Regions from separate parts of the Variovorax sp. YR566 genome, predicted to be linked through region 2. Evidence: riboswitches for the same ligand, from Rfam matches in the RefSeq annotation. Region 2 holds a riboswitch; the other holds the start of a gene.

Region 1 (6,274 bases), 3.2 Mb from region 2:
TCGAACAGATCGACCTTGCAGCCAGCCTGCGCGAGCGTCACCGCCAGCAGGCGGCCCATGAGGCCCGCGCCGAGGATGGCGGCCGATTGAAAAGGAAGGCTCACAGCCGTGCTCCTTCGCATTGCCGATACCGCCGATAATTTTCGGCATGACCCAAGGACCCACCCAGCGCTACGCACGCGTGCTTTCCATCGCCGGCTCCGACAGCGGCGGCGGCGCCGGCATCCAGGCCGATCTCAAGACCTTCGCGGCCCTCGGCTGCTACGGCATGACGGCCATCACCGCGCTCACTGCGCAGAACACGCTCGGCGTATCGGGCATCCACGGTGTGCCGCCCGATTTCCTCAAGGCGCAGATCCAGGCCGTGGTGGAGGACATCGGCGTCGATGCCGTCAAGCTCGGCATGCTGCATGCGCCCGAGATGGTCGAGGTGGTGGCCTGGGCCATCGACCGCTACCAGCTGAAGAACGTGGTGCTCGACCCCGTGATGGTCGCCACCAGCGGCGACCGCCTGATCGCCGCCGAGACGGTGCAGGTGCTGGTGCGCGAACTGTTCCCGCGCGCCGTGGTCGTCACGCCCAATCTCGACGAGGCGGCCTTGCTGATCGGCCATGCCATCGATGGCGTCGATGCGCTCGATGACGCGGCAAACGAGTTGCTCGCGCTCGGCGCGAAGGCCGTGCTGCTCAAGGGCGGCCATCTGCCGGGCGATGAGGTGGTCGACGTGCTGCTGCAATCCGGCGGTGAGCGCAGGCGCCTGGCTTCCAGGCGCATTGCCAGCCGCAACCTGCACGGCACGGGATGCACGCTGTCGTCCGCCATTGCCGCGCACCTTGCGTTGGGTGCGGCGCTGCCCGAGGCGGTCGAACGGGCGCGCACCTACATCCTCGGCGCGATGGCTGCCGGTGCGGATGTGAAGATCGGCGCGGGTCATGGCCCCCTCAACCACGGCTTTGCGCCAGTGCCGACGCACCGCCTGCCGTTGTCAGCTTCGGCCGGCTGAGCCAGGCCAGCACGAAGGTCGCCGCCAGCGTCGGCAGGGCGGAGCCGAACTGCGGCGCCCACTTGGCCAGCGCGTGATACGCCGCGATGCCCGCGATCCAGATCAGCGCCGCGCCGAAGTCGATCTGGCGCGTACCGGCCAGTGATACCGACTGGCCGCTGCCCAGCCGCCCGATGATCACGCCGTACAGCGGCACGAACACCGAGCTCAGAAGCAGCAGGAAGGGCTCCAGCGTGTGCATCGGCAGCACCAGCGCCAATGCGATGCACAGCGCGGCCAGCAGCAGGCCCCAGCGCTTCACGCTCCAGCGCGGCAGCAGGCTGTGCGTGGAGACCGAGCCTGAATAGACATCGCCGTACGCGTTGTCGAGTTCGTCGATCAGGATCAGGCCCAGCGCCACCAGTCCGCCTTGCGCCAGCAGCAGCGCGGTGACGAGGCTCACGCCGGGCTCGGCCACGCTCACCACCATCACGCCCAATGCGTAGCACCAGATGTTCGCCAGCGCATAGCCGATCCAGGTGCCGCTGAACGCGCTGCCCAGCCCTCCGGCATTACGTTTGCCATGTCGCGCGTAGTCGGCCACCAGCGGCAGCCAAGACACCGGCATCGCAATCACGAGGTCGAGCGCGCTGAACATGCCCATCGTGCCGTCGCCCGGGCGTGCCCAGAAGGCGTCCAGGCCCTTGGCCTGAAGCCGCGTCGCGAATTGCCATGTGAGCCAGATCAGCGACAGCACCACCAGCGGCAGGCCGAAGCGGCTCACGAAGCGCCGCACTAGCTTGACCATCGAGCCCGCGAGCAGCGCCAGCAGCACCGCGCCCCACAGCAGCGTGGTCAGCACGCCGCCCCAGGCAGTGCCCAGCGAGGGGCCGACCACCGACTGGCCGATGGCCTGCGTACCTTCCCGCATGATGACCAGCTCGAAGGTGGTCCAGCCCACCAGCTGAACGATGTTGAGCAGCACCGGCAGCCGCGCGAAGGCACTGCCGTAGGTGGCGTGCATCAGGCCGGCGCTCGCCAGGCCGCTCTCGCAGCCAAGTCGCGCGGTCCAGGCCAGCAGGCCGGCGCCGACGCAGGAGCCGAGCACGATGGCAATGACCGCATCGCGCGTACCCACGGCCGGCACCAGGTAGGCGCCGATCTGCATCACCAGCAGGCCCACGCCGAGGCTGAACCAGAGCGAAGCATGGTCGTGCCAGCCGAACACGCGCTGGGACGCGGGCAGCGGCGTCAGCGCCTCGTTCGAGACGGTCGCGTCGTTGTTGTCGTTTGCCATCCATTTGCTCCAGTGCAAAAGGTTTGGCAGGTGGGCGGGGCCCCAGTGGCGCGGCCATCACGCGAGAGAACGTGAGAGGCCACCGGACCAGCTTCCCTGCGCGAGGATTACCTCAATCAGGTTCAAAGGGACTTTCTCAGCCGGACGGCAAGCCGCCCAACACCCCTAGCAAGTACGCCGCGAGGAACCCACGGCGCGGGGCGGAGTTTATCCCCTGCGGGGAAGCCGCAACAGCATGCGTGCCTTTGCGAGGCAGGGAAAACCCGCAGAGCGTGCACAGGCCACGAGAGAATCGGCGTCCAAAGAAGAACTGCCAATCAAAGAAACGGGAGCGCGCGCCGATAAGCGAGCAGGAACAAGAAATGAAGAAGGACTTGCATGGCAGATAGGGATTTCGCTGGCACCGGCCTACGGCGCTTCAGGGTCGACGTAGGCACCATCATCTGCGCCGTCGCGCTGTTGCAGTCGCTGCTGCTGGTGGCATTCGGCTACTGGGCCGCTGAGAAGCTGGTGTCCAGGGTGGGCACGGCCTCGCACAAGATCAACCATGACAGGGTCGAGGACAATGTGCTCGCCTTCCTCGCCAAGACCGAGGGAGTCATCCGATCGATTGCCGACTCTCCCAGCGTGCACGCCACCGGCGAGGATGGCGAACAGACCGCCGAGATGCTCTGGACCATGCTCGAGCAGACCCCCGAGCTCGACAGCATCAACGTGGCCACCGACGACGGCCACGTCTTGATGGCTGTGCGCTACCCGACCCCGGCCATCCGGCAGGTGTTGCGCGGCCCCGACTTCAGCACCGAAACCTGGCAGTACAAGCGCTCGCCCGACGCCGAGGGCGGCGACGCGAAGCAGCGCTTTGCTACGACGGCCATCACGGCCTATCGCAGCGACTTCGACCCCGAGAAGCGCACCTGGTACCGGGAGGCCATGAAGGCGCATGGACCCGTGTGGACCCAGCCTTTCCTGATGAGCGACTCACAGGAGCTTGCAATCGGCCATTCATTGCCCAGCGCACGTGTCGACGACGAGGGGCACACACGCCAGCTCGTGATCGACGGCAACGTGTCGCTGGGGCATCTGTCGAAGCTCGTGCGCATCTTCGGCGCGCTGGGGGCCGGCGAGAGCGCCTTGCTGAGCGCCGACCATCACGTGATTGCGCGCAGCGACCACCCCGACCCGGTGCGCGAACTGGAGTCGCCAGACACCGGTGTGCTAGGCGCCTTGCATGCGCACATGCTTGCCGCGGGCAAGGCGGGTGGCGCCGACGACATGGCTTTTTCCATCGAGCATGAAGGGCGCAAATACCTCGTGCAGACGTCGCACATCCCGCACACCCGGTGGCAACTCGTCAGCTGGGAGCCCGAAGATCTGCTGCTCGGCGGCCTGCATCGCTCGGTGCTCTGGGCGCTGCTGCTGACGCTGAGCTTTCTCGGCATCGCGCTGTTCATCTCGCTGCGGCTGTCGAAGCTCGTGACCCAGCCGATCGAAAACCTCGCGCTTGTCGCGCGCCGCATCGGGCGGCTGGAGCTAGACAACCTGCCGCTCGAGCCGAGCCGGGTTCTGGAGATCCAGCATCTGAACCAGGCGCTGGACGAATCGGCGCGCAGCCTGCAGGCCTTTCGCAAGTTCGTGCCGGTGGACATCATCCGCCAGCTCGTCGCCGAGGGCCACGCGCTCGCGCCCAGCGGCTCGCCGCGCCGCATCACCGCGATGTTCACCGACGTGGAGGGCTTCACCACCATCTCCGAATCGATGGAAGCCGACGTGCTCGTGAGGCAGCTGACCGAGTACTTCAACCTGGCGGCCGGCATCTTTGCGCGGCATGGCGGCGTGGTCGACAAGTTCATGGGCGACGGCATCATGGTGCTGTGGGGCGCGCCGTCCGACCTGGAAGATGCGGAATACCGGGCCTGCGTCGCGGCGCTCGAACTGCATGCCGAAATGGACGTGCTCAACGGCAAGTGGCGGGGCGAAGGCCTGCACGAATTCCGCACGCGCGTAGGCATCCACACCGGCCACGTGATCGCGGGCGTGCTCGGGTCGAGCAACCGGCTGTCTTACACCGCCATCGGCGACGCGATCAATGCGGCAAGCCGCATCGAGGGCGCCAACAAGGAACTGGGCACGCGCACGCTGATCTCGCAGACGACATTCGAGGGACTGGGTGGGCGGCTCGCCACCCGTCGCATCGAGGAAACGACCGAGCTGCGCGGCAGGCAGGCGCGCATGGTGCTGTACGAGCTGTTTGGGCCTACGCAGCCCTGACCTTGCGCGCGAACGCCTCCAGCCCGTCGATGGTGATCTGGATGTGCCGCTCGAAGCTGCTGTCGAGCGGCACCGTCGTGCCGTTGTCCCAGCGCAGGATGAAGGCCTTGTTGGCCAACTGCGCCAGGTTGCGCGTGAGCACCGGGTGGTCGAGTGGGCGAATCGTGTGCACGCGCTCGCGCAGCTCCTCGGCCCAGGCCTGGGTGTTGTCCACGGGCAGGGGCGAGAACTCCATCGTCAGGAAGCCCAGCATCGCGGCGACCACGCAGTTGTAGGCCTCCAGCAGCGGCTCGCCCTCGAAGCCGGCTTCGGTCAGCGCCGCCAGCACGCCTTCGACCAGCTCGATCGGCAGGCTGCCGTTCGACACCAGCTGCGCGCCCAGCAGCTGCGCCACGTTCGGGTGGCGCCGCACCGCGGTGCGGCAGCGGCGGAACAGTTCGGTGATCCATGCCTGCCATTCGAGCTTGCCGGGCGGCGGCGTGACTTCGGCCATGACGGTGGCGGCCACTTCGGCCAGCAGTGCCTCGCGGGTGCTCACGTGCCAGTGCACCGTGGCCGGATAGACATCGAGCCGCGCCGCGACCTCGCGCATGCTGAAGGCGCCCAGGCCGAATTCGTCGATCTGCGCCAGTGCGACTTCGGCGATGCGTTGTTTCGTCAGGCCGCCACCGCCGGCGGGGCGGCCGGCCGTACGGGGCTTGGGAGGCGATTTCTTCGTCATGGTTGCGGCCATTGTGCGGCAGCCGGGTTGACTGTATAAACAATATTAATTGAGCACTGACCAATAAACTGCGCCGCAAACGACGATCGCATCACCACCCGAAGGACATCCGCCATGACCCATGCCGCCATCGACCAGGCTCTTGCCGGCGCATACCAGCGCTTCACCGAGAGCAACCCCGCCAGCCGCCATCAGTTCGAGGAGCAGGCGCGCTACATGCCTGGCGCCAACAGCCGTTCGGTGCTGTTCTACGCGCCGTTTCCGCTGACCATTGCCAAGGGAGAGGGGGCTGCGCTGTGGGATGCCGACGGCCACCGCTATGCCGACTTCATCGCCGAGTACACGGCCGGCGTCTACGGCCACACCGCACCCGAGATCCGTGAAGCCGTCACCGAGGCGATGCAAAGCGGCATCAACCTCACGGGCCACAACCTGCTCGAAGGCCGGCTGGCAAGGCTTATCTGCGAGCGTTTTCCGCAGATCGAGCAGTTGCGCTTCACCAACTCGGGCACCGAGGCGAACCTGATGGCGCTGACTGCCGCGCTGCACTTCACGGGGCGTCGCAAGATCGTGGTGTTTGCGGGCGGCTACCACGGTGGCGTGCTGGGTTTCGGCGCAAAGCCGCTGCCGACGACTGTGCCGTTCGATTTCCTGGTGCTGCCCTACAACGATGCGCAGACGGCGCGCGAGCAGATCGAAAGGCACGGCGCCGGGATCGCCGCAGTTCTGGTCGAGCCGATGCAGGGCGCGAGTGGCTGCATTCCGGGGAGCCTCGACTTCCTGGAGGCGCTGCGCGAATCGGCCACGCGCGTCGGTGCGTTGCTGGTTTTCGACGAGGTGATGACCTCCCGCCTGGCGCCGCACGGGCTGGCAAACAAGCTGGGCATCCGCTCGGACCTCACCACGCTGGGCAAGTACATCGGCGGTGGTATGTCTTTCGGCGCTTTCGGCGGGCGTGCCGACGTGATGGCGCTGTTCGACCCGCGCACCGGGTCGCTGGCCC
Region 2 (6,274 bases):
CACGGTGGGCACGCCTACCGCGAGGCGGCGCGCGATCTCCTTGTCGGTGAGCCCTTCGCGCACGCAGCGGGCCACTTCCTGCTCGCGCACGCTCAGCAAGGCCCACGCGGCTTCGCGCGCCCCGGACGCCGGAGCAGTCGCGCGCTGCGCCCGTTGCAGGGCGCCCGCGAACGCCGGCTCGATCAGGTCGAGCAACGCCTTCTCGTGATCGCCGAAATCGCTGCGCCCCTTGCGGCGCCAGATGCGCAGGTCTCCCAGCGCGCGTTCGCCCTCGAAGGCATGCAGGTTCATGCCCCAGTGCAGCCCGTCGCGCGCGAGAAAGTCGTTGAAGAATGCGGTGCGCATCAGCTCGCGCTGCGGCATCACTTCGGTCACGCGTGTGGCGCGGCGGCGCGACTGCAGCACGAATGTGATCGGGTCGTGGTGCTGGTGCCACTGCGCATAGCTGTCGAGATTCGCGGGGTCCATGTGCAGCGCCACGCGCGCGCCGAAGTTGCTGCTCGCGGCGTCCCACACGAAGGAGGCGAACTGGTCCGCGTGCAGCAGGTCGAGCAGCGCCCAGCCCAGGCGTTCGCGGATCTCCTGCTCGCCGCGGTCTTCCGCCAGCAGCGTGAAAACGCCGCGCAGTGCGTGCTGTTCAGAGCCTGTGAGGTACATACATCGCCGACTTTCTCGAGGGAGCCGTTGTAACGCTAACGTTTAGCAAGCGCCGCGCCAAGGGTGGATGCCCGCGAATGCATGCGCCGCGCGGTCATGCATATCGCGCAGAATCGACGGCAGCCCGGCCATGCCATCGACAACTCCCATCACCGAACACGCATCCAGGCCGCTGCTGAAGCGGTTCCGTGACTATTGGATCGAGGCGCCCAACGCCAATCCGCTGGTGGACCAGAGCCTGGCGCGCGCCTATGTGATCGACACGCGGGACACGCCGCTGTCAGCCGCCGTCACGGCCGCGGTGTTCTGGATGCTGTTCCTCGTTCTCACCGGCAATCGCGGCACGCTCGTGTGGGCCGTGCTGGTGCACGCGATGCAATGGAACATGCACCGCCATCTGCACCGGCTGGATCCGGCCGCCATCGATGCAGCCACTGCCGCGCGCACGCGCCGGCGGCTGGAGTTGCGCATGCTGTTCCCGGGGCTGGTGTGGGCGTTGGCGCCGTGGCTGTTCTTCCCGCATGGCGACCTTGCCCACATCCTGCTCATGTACTTCTTCGTGAGCGGCACGACCAGCGTGATCATTGCCGCGCTTGCCCAGTGGTGGCTGGCCGCCCTGTGCTTCGGCGTCCCGGTGTTCCTGAGCCTGGCGCTGCGGCTGGTGCTGGAGCCGGGCAGCGTGACGGTCATCATGGGGTGCCTTGCGGTGTCGCAGCTCGTGGCGGCCCTGCACTATGCGCGCAAGCAAAACCGGTTGATCGTCGGCTCCATCGAGAACGGCTTCGAGAACGCGCGCCTGGCCGAAGCGCTGTCGCGCCAGCTCGACCACGTGGCACAGCTTGCCGCGCAGCGCGCCCGCATCTTTGCGGCCGCCAACCACGACCTGCGCCAGCCCATGCATGCGCTGGCCATCTTCGTCGACGCGCTGGACACGCGCAATCCGCCCACGGCCGAGAACCTGCGCTTCATGCGCGACAGCGTAGATGCCCTGCGCGGCTCCATCGATGCGCTGCTGGACATCGCGCAGCTCGACGGCGGCGTGGCGCCCGTTCGCCCCGAGCCGATGCGCCTGCAGCCGCTGTTCGATGCGCTGCACGGGCGCTTTGCGGCGCTGGCCGCGGCCAAGGGGCTGCACCTGCGCGTGCGCCCCACGCGCGCCGCGGTGCAGGCGGACGCGCGCATGCTCGCGCGGCTGCTCGGCAATCTGGTGGACAACGCGATCAAGTACACCCCCTCGGGCACCGTGCTGGTCTGCGCCAGGCATGTGACGCCGGGCGCCTGGCGCATCGAGGTGCGCGATTCCGGCGTGGGCATCGACGCGCGGCACCAGGCGCAGGTGTTCGAGGAGTTTTTCCAGATCGACAACCCCGGACGCGACCGCAGCCGCGGGCTCGGGCTGGGCCTGTCGCTGGTGGCGAGCATGGCGCAGGTGATGGGTTCGCGCATTCAGGTGCGCACCGCACCGGGCCGCGGCAGCACCTTCTCGCTGGTGCTCGATAAGACGGCCGCGCCACCGGCAGATGACGACCTGGCCGTGCCGGCCGGGTCACCGGAAGAAGCTGCCGCCCTTCGCATCCTGGTGCTCGACGACGAGCAACCCGTGCGCGAGGCCATGCGTTCGCTTCTGTCCGCCTGGGGCCACGAGGTGGTGCTGGCGGCCAACCCGCGCGAAGCCTTGCAGCACGGCGGCGTGTTCGACCTGATGCTGAGCGACCTGCGCCTGGGCAGCGGCCTCTCGGGCCTGGCCGCCGCGCAGGCCCTGCAGGCGGTCGGCAAGGCGCGCAACGTCGTCATCCTCACCGGCGAAACCGCGCATGCGACGCGGGCCGAGGTCGAGCGCGCGGGCTATGCGCTGATCTACAAGCCGGCGGGCGCGCAGGCCCTGCAGGAAGCCATTGCCGCAAGCCGGCCTGCCTAGCCTCGGGGCTTGCCCTGTCCGCGCCCGGCCCGCAAGGTGTTCCAATAGCGGTCTTCATGAGCGCCAACGATCCCACCACCGGACCTTGCCCCTGCGGCCGTACAGACCGCCGCGACAAGCCCATCGGCTACGCCCTGTGCTGTGGCCGCTATCTCGACGATTTCGGGAACACGCCCGCGCCGGACGCCGAATCGCTGATGCGTTCGCGCTATTCGGCCTTCGTGCTGGAGCGCGGCGAATACCTGCTCGCCACCTGGCATGCGTCGAAGCGGCCGGCCTCGATCGAGTTCGAGCCGGGCGTCAAGTGGCTGGGGCTGGACATCCGCTCGCGCTCGGTGCTCGACGCGGACCATGCCGAAATCGAGTTCGTCGCGCGCCAGCGCAGCGCGGCCACGGGTGCCGCCACGCGCCTGCACGAGCGCAGCCGCTTCGTGCGCGAAGGCGACCGCTGGTACTACCTGGACGGCGACCTGCAAGTACCCCTGGGTTGACGCACCGGGCCGAGGCCCGCACAATCGGCCCCGCTCCGGGGTGCACGCATGTGGCGTGCTGAGATGGCAAAGCAGCCGACCCGCGAACTTGATCCGGGTCATACCGGCGTAAGAAGAGCTGCACTCCCTGACTTCGGTCCGTCACTCCCCCTTCCGTGACGGGCTTCCCGAAGCCCACCGAGCGATTGCGGAGCACCCTTTCCTCAACAAGGAGTGCCTCCGATGAATGCCCCCGACAAGTTCACCACGCTGCTTTCGCTCACGCGCGAGCCTTTTCCCGCGTCGCACAAGTGCGTCATTCCGGGCAGCCGGCCCGACCTGTTCGTGCCCGTGCGCGACGTGCAACTCACCAACGGCGAGACCGTGTCGCTCTACGACACCTCGGGCCCGTACACAGACCCGAAGGTCGAGATCGACGTGCGCCGCGGCCTGCCCGACGTGCGCGGCGCCTGGGTGCTGGAGCGCAACGACACCGAAAGTTACGAAGGCCGCACGCACCACGCGCTGGACGACGGCGCCAAGAACGAAGACCGCGACGCGCAACGCCTGGCCGAACTGCGCGCCGGTGCCTCGGCACTGCAGCGCACGCCGCGCCGCGCGAAGTCGGGCGCCAACGTCACGCAGATGCACTACGCGCGCCGCGGCATCGTCACGCCCGAAATGGAGTACGTGGCCTTGCGCGAGAACGGCAAGCGCGAGTGGATGGCCGAATACCTTGCCAACGAAGAGCGCGCCAGGCGCGTGATGGGCAACCCGATGGGCGCGACCATTCCGCGCATCATCACGCCCGAGTTCGTGCGCGACGAAGTGGCCCGCGGCCGCGCGATCATTCCCGCGAACATCAACCACCCCGAAGTCGAGCCGATGGCCATCGGCCGCAACTTCAAGGTGAAGATCAACGCCAACATCGGCAACTCGGCTGTCACGTCGAGCATCGAGGAAGAGGTCGAGAAGCTGGTGTGGGCCATTCGCTGGGGCGCGGACAACGTGATGGACCTGTCGACCGGCAAGAACATCCACACCACGCGCGACTGGATCGTGCGCAACTCGCCGGTGCCCATCGGCACGGTGCCCATCTACCAGGCGCTCGAGAAGGTGGGCGGCGTGGCCGAAGACCTGACCTGGGAGATCTATCGCGACACGCTGATCGAGCAGGCGGAGCAGGGCGTCGACTACTTCACCATCCACGCCGGCCTGCGCCTCCCGTTCATCCACCTCACGGCCGACCGCATGACGGGCATCGTGTCGCGCGGCGGATCGATCATGGCCAAGTGGTGCATCGCGCACCACAAGGAGAGCTTTCTCTACACGCACTTCGAAGACATCTGCGACATCATGAAGGCCTACGACGTGAGCTTCTCGCTCGGCGATGGCCTGCGTCCCGGCTCGGGCGCCGACGCCAACGACGAAGCGCAGTTCGCCGAGTTGCGCACGCTGGGCGAACTCACGCAGATCGCATGGAAGCACGACGTGCAGACCATGATCGAAGGGCCGGGCCACGTGCCGATGCACATGATCCAGTCGAACATGGACGAGCAGCTCAAGCACTGCCACGAGGCGCCGTTCTACACGCTCGGGCCGCTGACCATCGACATCGCGCCGGGCTACGACCACATTGCCAGTGCTATCGGCGCGGCCATGATCGGCTGGGCCGGCACCGCGATGCTTTGCTACGTGACTCCGAAGGAGCACCTGGGGCTGCCGGACCGCGACGACGTGAAGCAGGGGATCATTGCCTACAAGATCGCCGCGCATGCGGCGGATGTGGCAAAGGGGCATCCGGGGGCTCGCTCGCGCGACGATGCGCTGAGCAAGGCGCGCTTCGAATTCCGCTGGCAGGACCAGTTCAACCTGGGCCTCGACCCCGACACCGCGCGCGAATTCCATGACGAGACGCTGCCGAAGGATTCGAGCAAGGTGGCGCATTTCTGTTCGATGTGCGGGCCCAAGTTCTGCTCGATGAAGATCACGCAGGAAGTGCGCGAATACGCAGCGAAGAAGGGCGTGGCCGAGGCAGCCGCCATGGCCGAGGGCATGGAAGAGAAGTCGAAGGAATTCATGGCCGGCGGCGGCGAGATGTACATCCCCATCCGTCCGATAGCCTGAGCTTCCTCCTGCGAAAAGGGGGCGTTGCTACCATGGGGCCAATCACCGAACTCCGGCACCGCAATGACCCCCTTTCCTTTTTCCGCCGTTCTCTTCGACTGCGACGGCGTGCTCGTCGATTCCGAACCCATCACCAACCGCGTGCTCGCCGAAATGCTCGGCGAGCTCGGCTGGCACATCACGACCGAGGAATCGATGAACACCTTCACCGGCAAGGCGGTGAAGGACGAGGCGGCGCTCATCGAGACGAAGACCGGCGTCAGGATCACCGACGACTGGCTCAAGACCTTCCGCGCCCGCCGCAATGAGGCGCTGGAGCGCGACCTCGTCGCCATTCCCCACGCGCCCGCCGCCATTCGCGAAATCCATTCAAGGCTCAAGGGCCGCATCGCCTGCGCATCGGGAGCGGACCGCCACAAGGTCGAACTGCAACTCGCCAAGGTCGGCATGCTCGACTATTTCCAGGGCCGCATCTTCAGCGGACACGAGATGCCGCGCTCCAAGCCGCACCCCGACGTGTATCTCGCTGCGGCGGAAGCCCTCGGTGTCGACCCGAAGCGCTGCGCCATCGTCGAAGACACCGTCACCGGCGCAATGGCCGGCGTGGCCGCAGGAGCCACCGTGTTCGGCTACAGCACGGGCGAATCAGGCCACAGCGGCCCCGGACCGCTGCTGAGCGTGGGCGCGGTGAAGGTGTTCAGCGACATGGCCGAACTGCCGGCGCTGCTTTCGGGCTACGGGCTGCAGGCGGCCTGAGTTTCTGGTGGAATGCAGGGCGCAACTCCCGAGCCGCAGGAACCACTTCCCATGACTTCCGAATACAAAACCGAGCAGCCCGACCGCAGCGAGATCGACGCGCTCACCGGCCCCGCCGTGGTCGAGTTCGGCACCAACTGGTGCGGCATCTGCAAGGCCGCCCAGCCGAACATCGCCGAGGCCTTTGCCAAGTACCCGGACATTCGCCGCATCAAGGTCGAAGACGGCAGCGGGCGTCCGCTGGGTCGTTCGTTCAACGTGCGCCTGTGGCCCACGCTGGTGTTCATGCGTGACGGCAAGCAGGTTGCGAAGCTGGTGCGGCCTGAGGACAGTCAGTCGATTGCCG

Evidence for each region. Region 2 has a riboswitch for thiamine pyrophosphate ahead of thiC (phosphomethylpyrimidine synthase ThiC). Riboswitches for the same ligand answer to the same signal wherever they lie in the genome.
Region 1: another riboswitch for thiamine pyrophosphate. It lies ahead of ACTG4X_RS16340 (purine-cytosine permease family protein); the one in region 2 lies ahead of thiC (phosphomethylpyrimidine synthase ThiC).

Annotation. Positions count from the first base shown of each region.
Region 1 covers NZ_CP197092.1:3,501,168-3,507,441, forward strand. The annotation lists gene ACTG4X_RS16330 (FAD-dependent oxidoreductase) at 1-104, opposite strand, end outside; gene thiD (bifunctional hydroxymethylpyrimidine kinase/phosphomethylpyrimidine kinase) at 149-1,003, shown strand; gene ACTG4X_RS16340 (purine-cytosine permease family protein) at 942-2,279, opposite strand; TPP riboswitch at 2,356-2,456, opposite strand; gene ACTG4X_RS16345 (adenylate/guanylate cyclase domain-containing protein) at 2,658-4,550, shown strand; gene ACTG4X_RS16350 (TetR/AcrR family transcriptional regulator) at 4,537-5,271, opposite strand; gene ACTG4X_RS16355 (aspartate aminotransferase family protein) at 5,386-6,274, shown strand, end outside.
Region 2 covers NZ_CP197092.1:6,687,631-6,693,904, reverse strand. The annotation lists gene ACTG4X_RS31360 (helix-turn-helix transcriptional regulator) at 1-657, opposite strand, end outside; gene ACTG4X_RS31355 (hybrid sensor histidine kinase/response regulator) at 788-2,575, shown strand; gene ACTG4X_RS31350 (YchJ family protein) at 2,632-3,066, shown strand; TPP riboswitch at 3,093-3,198, shown strand; gene thiC (phosphomethylpyrimidine synthase ThiC) at 3,289-5,172, shown strand; gene ACTG4X_RS31340 (HAD family hydrolase) at 5,236-5,928, shown strand; gene ACTG4X_RS31335 (thioredoxin family protein) at 5,980-6,274, shown strand, end outside.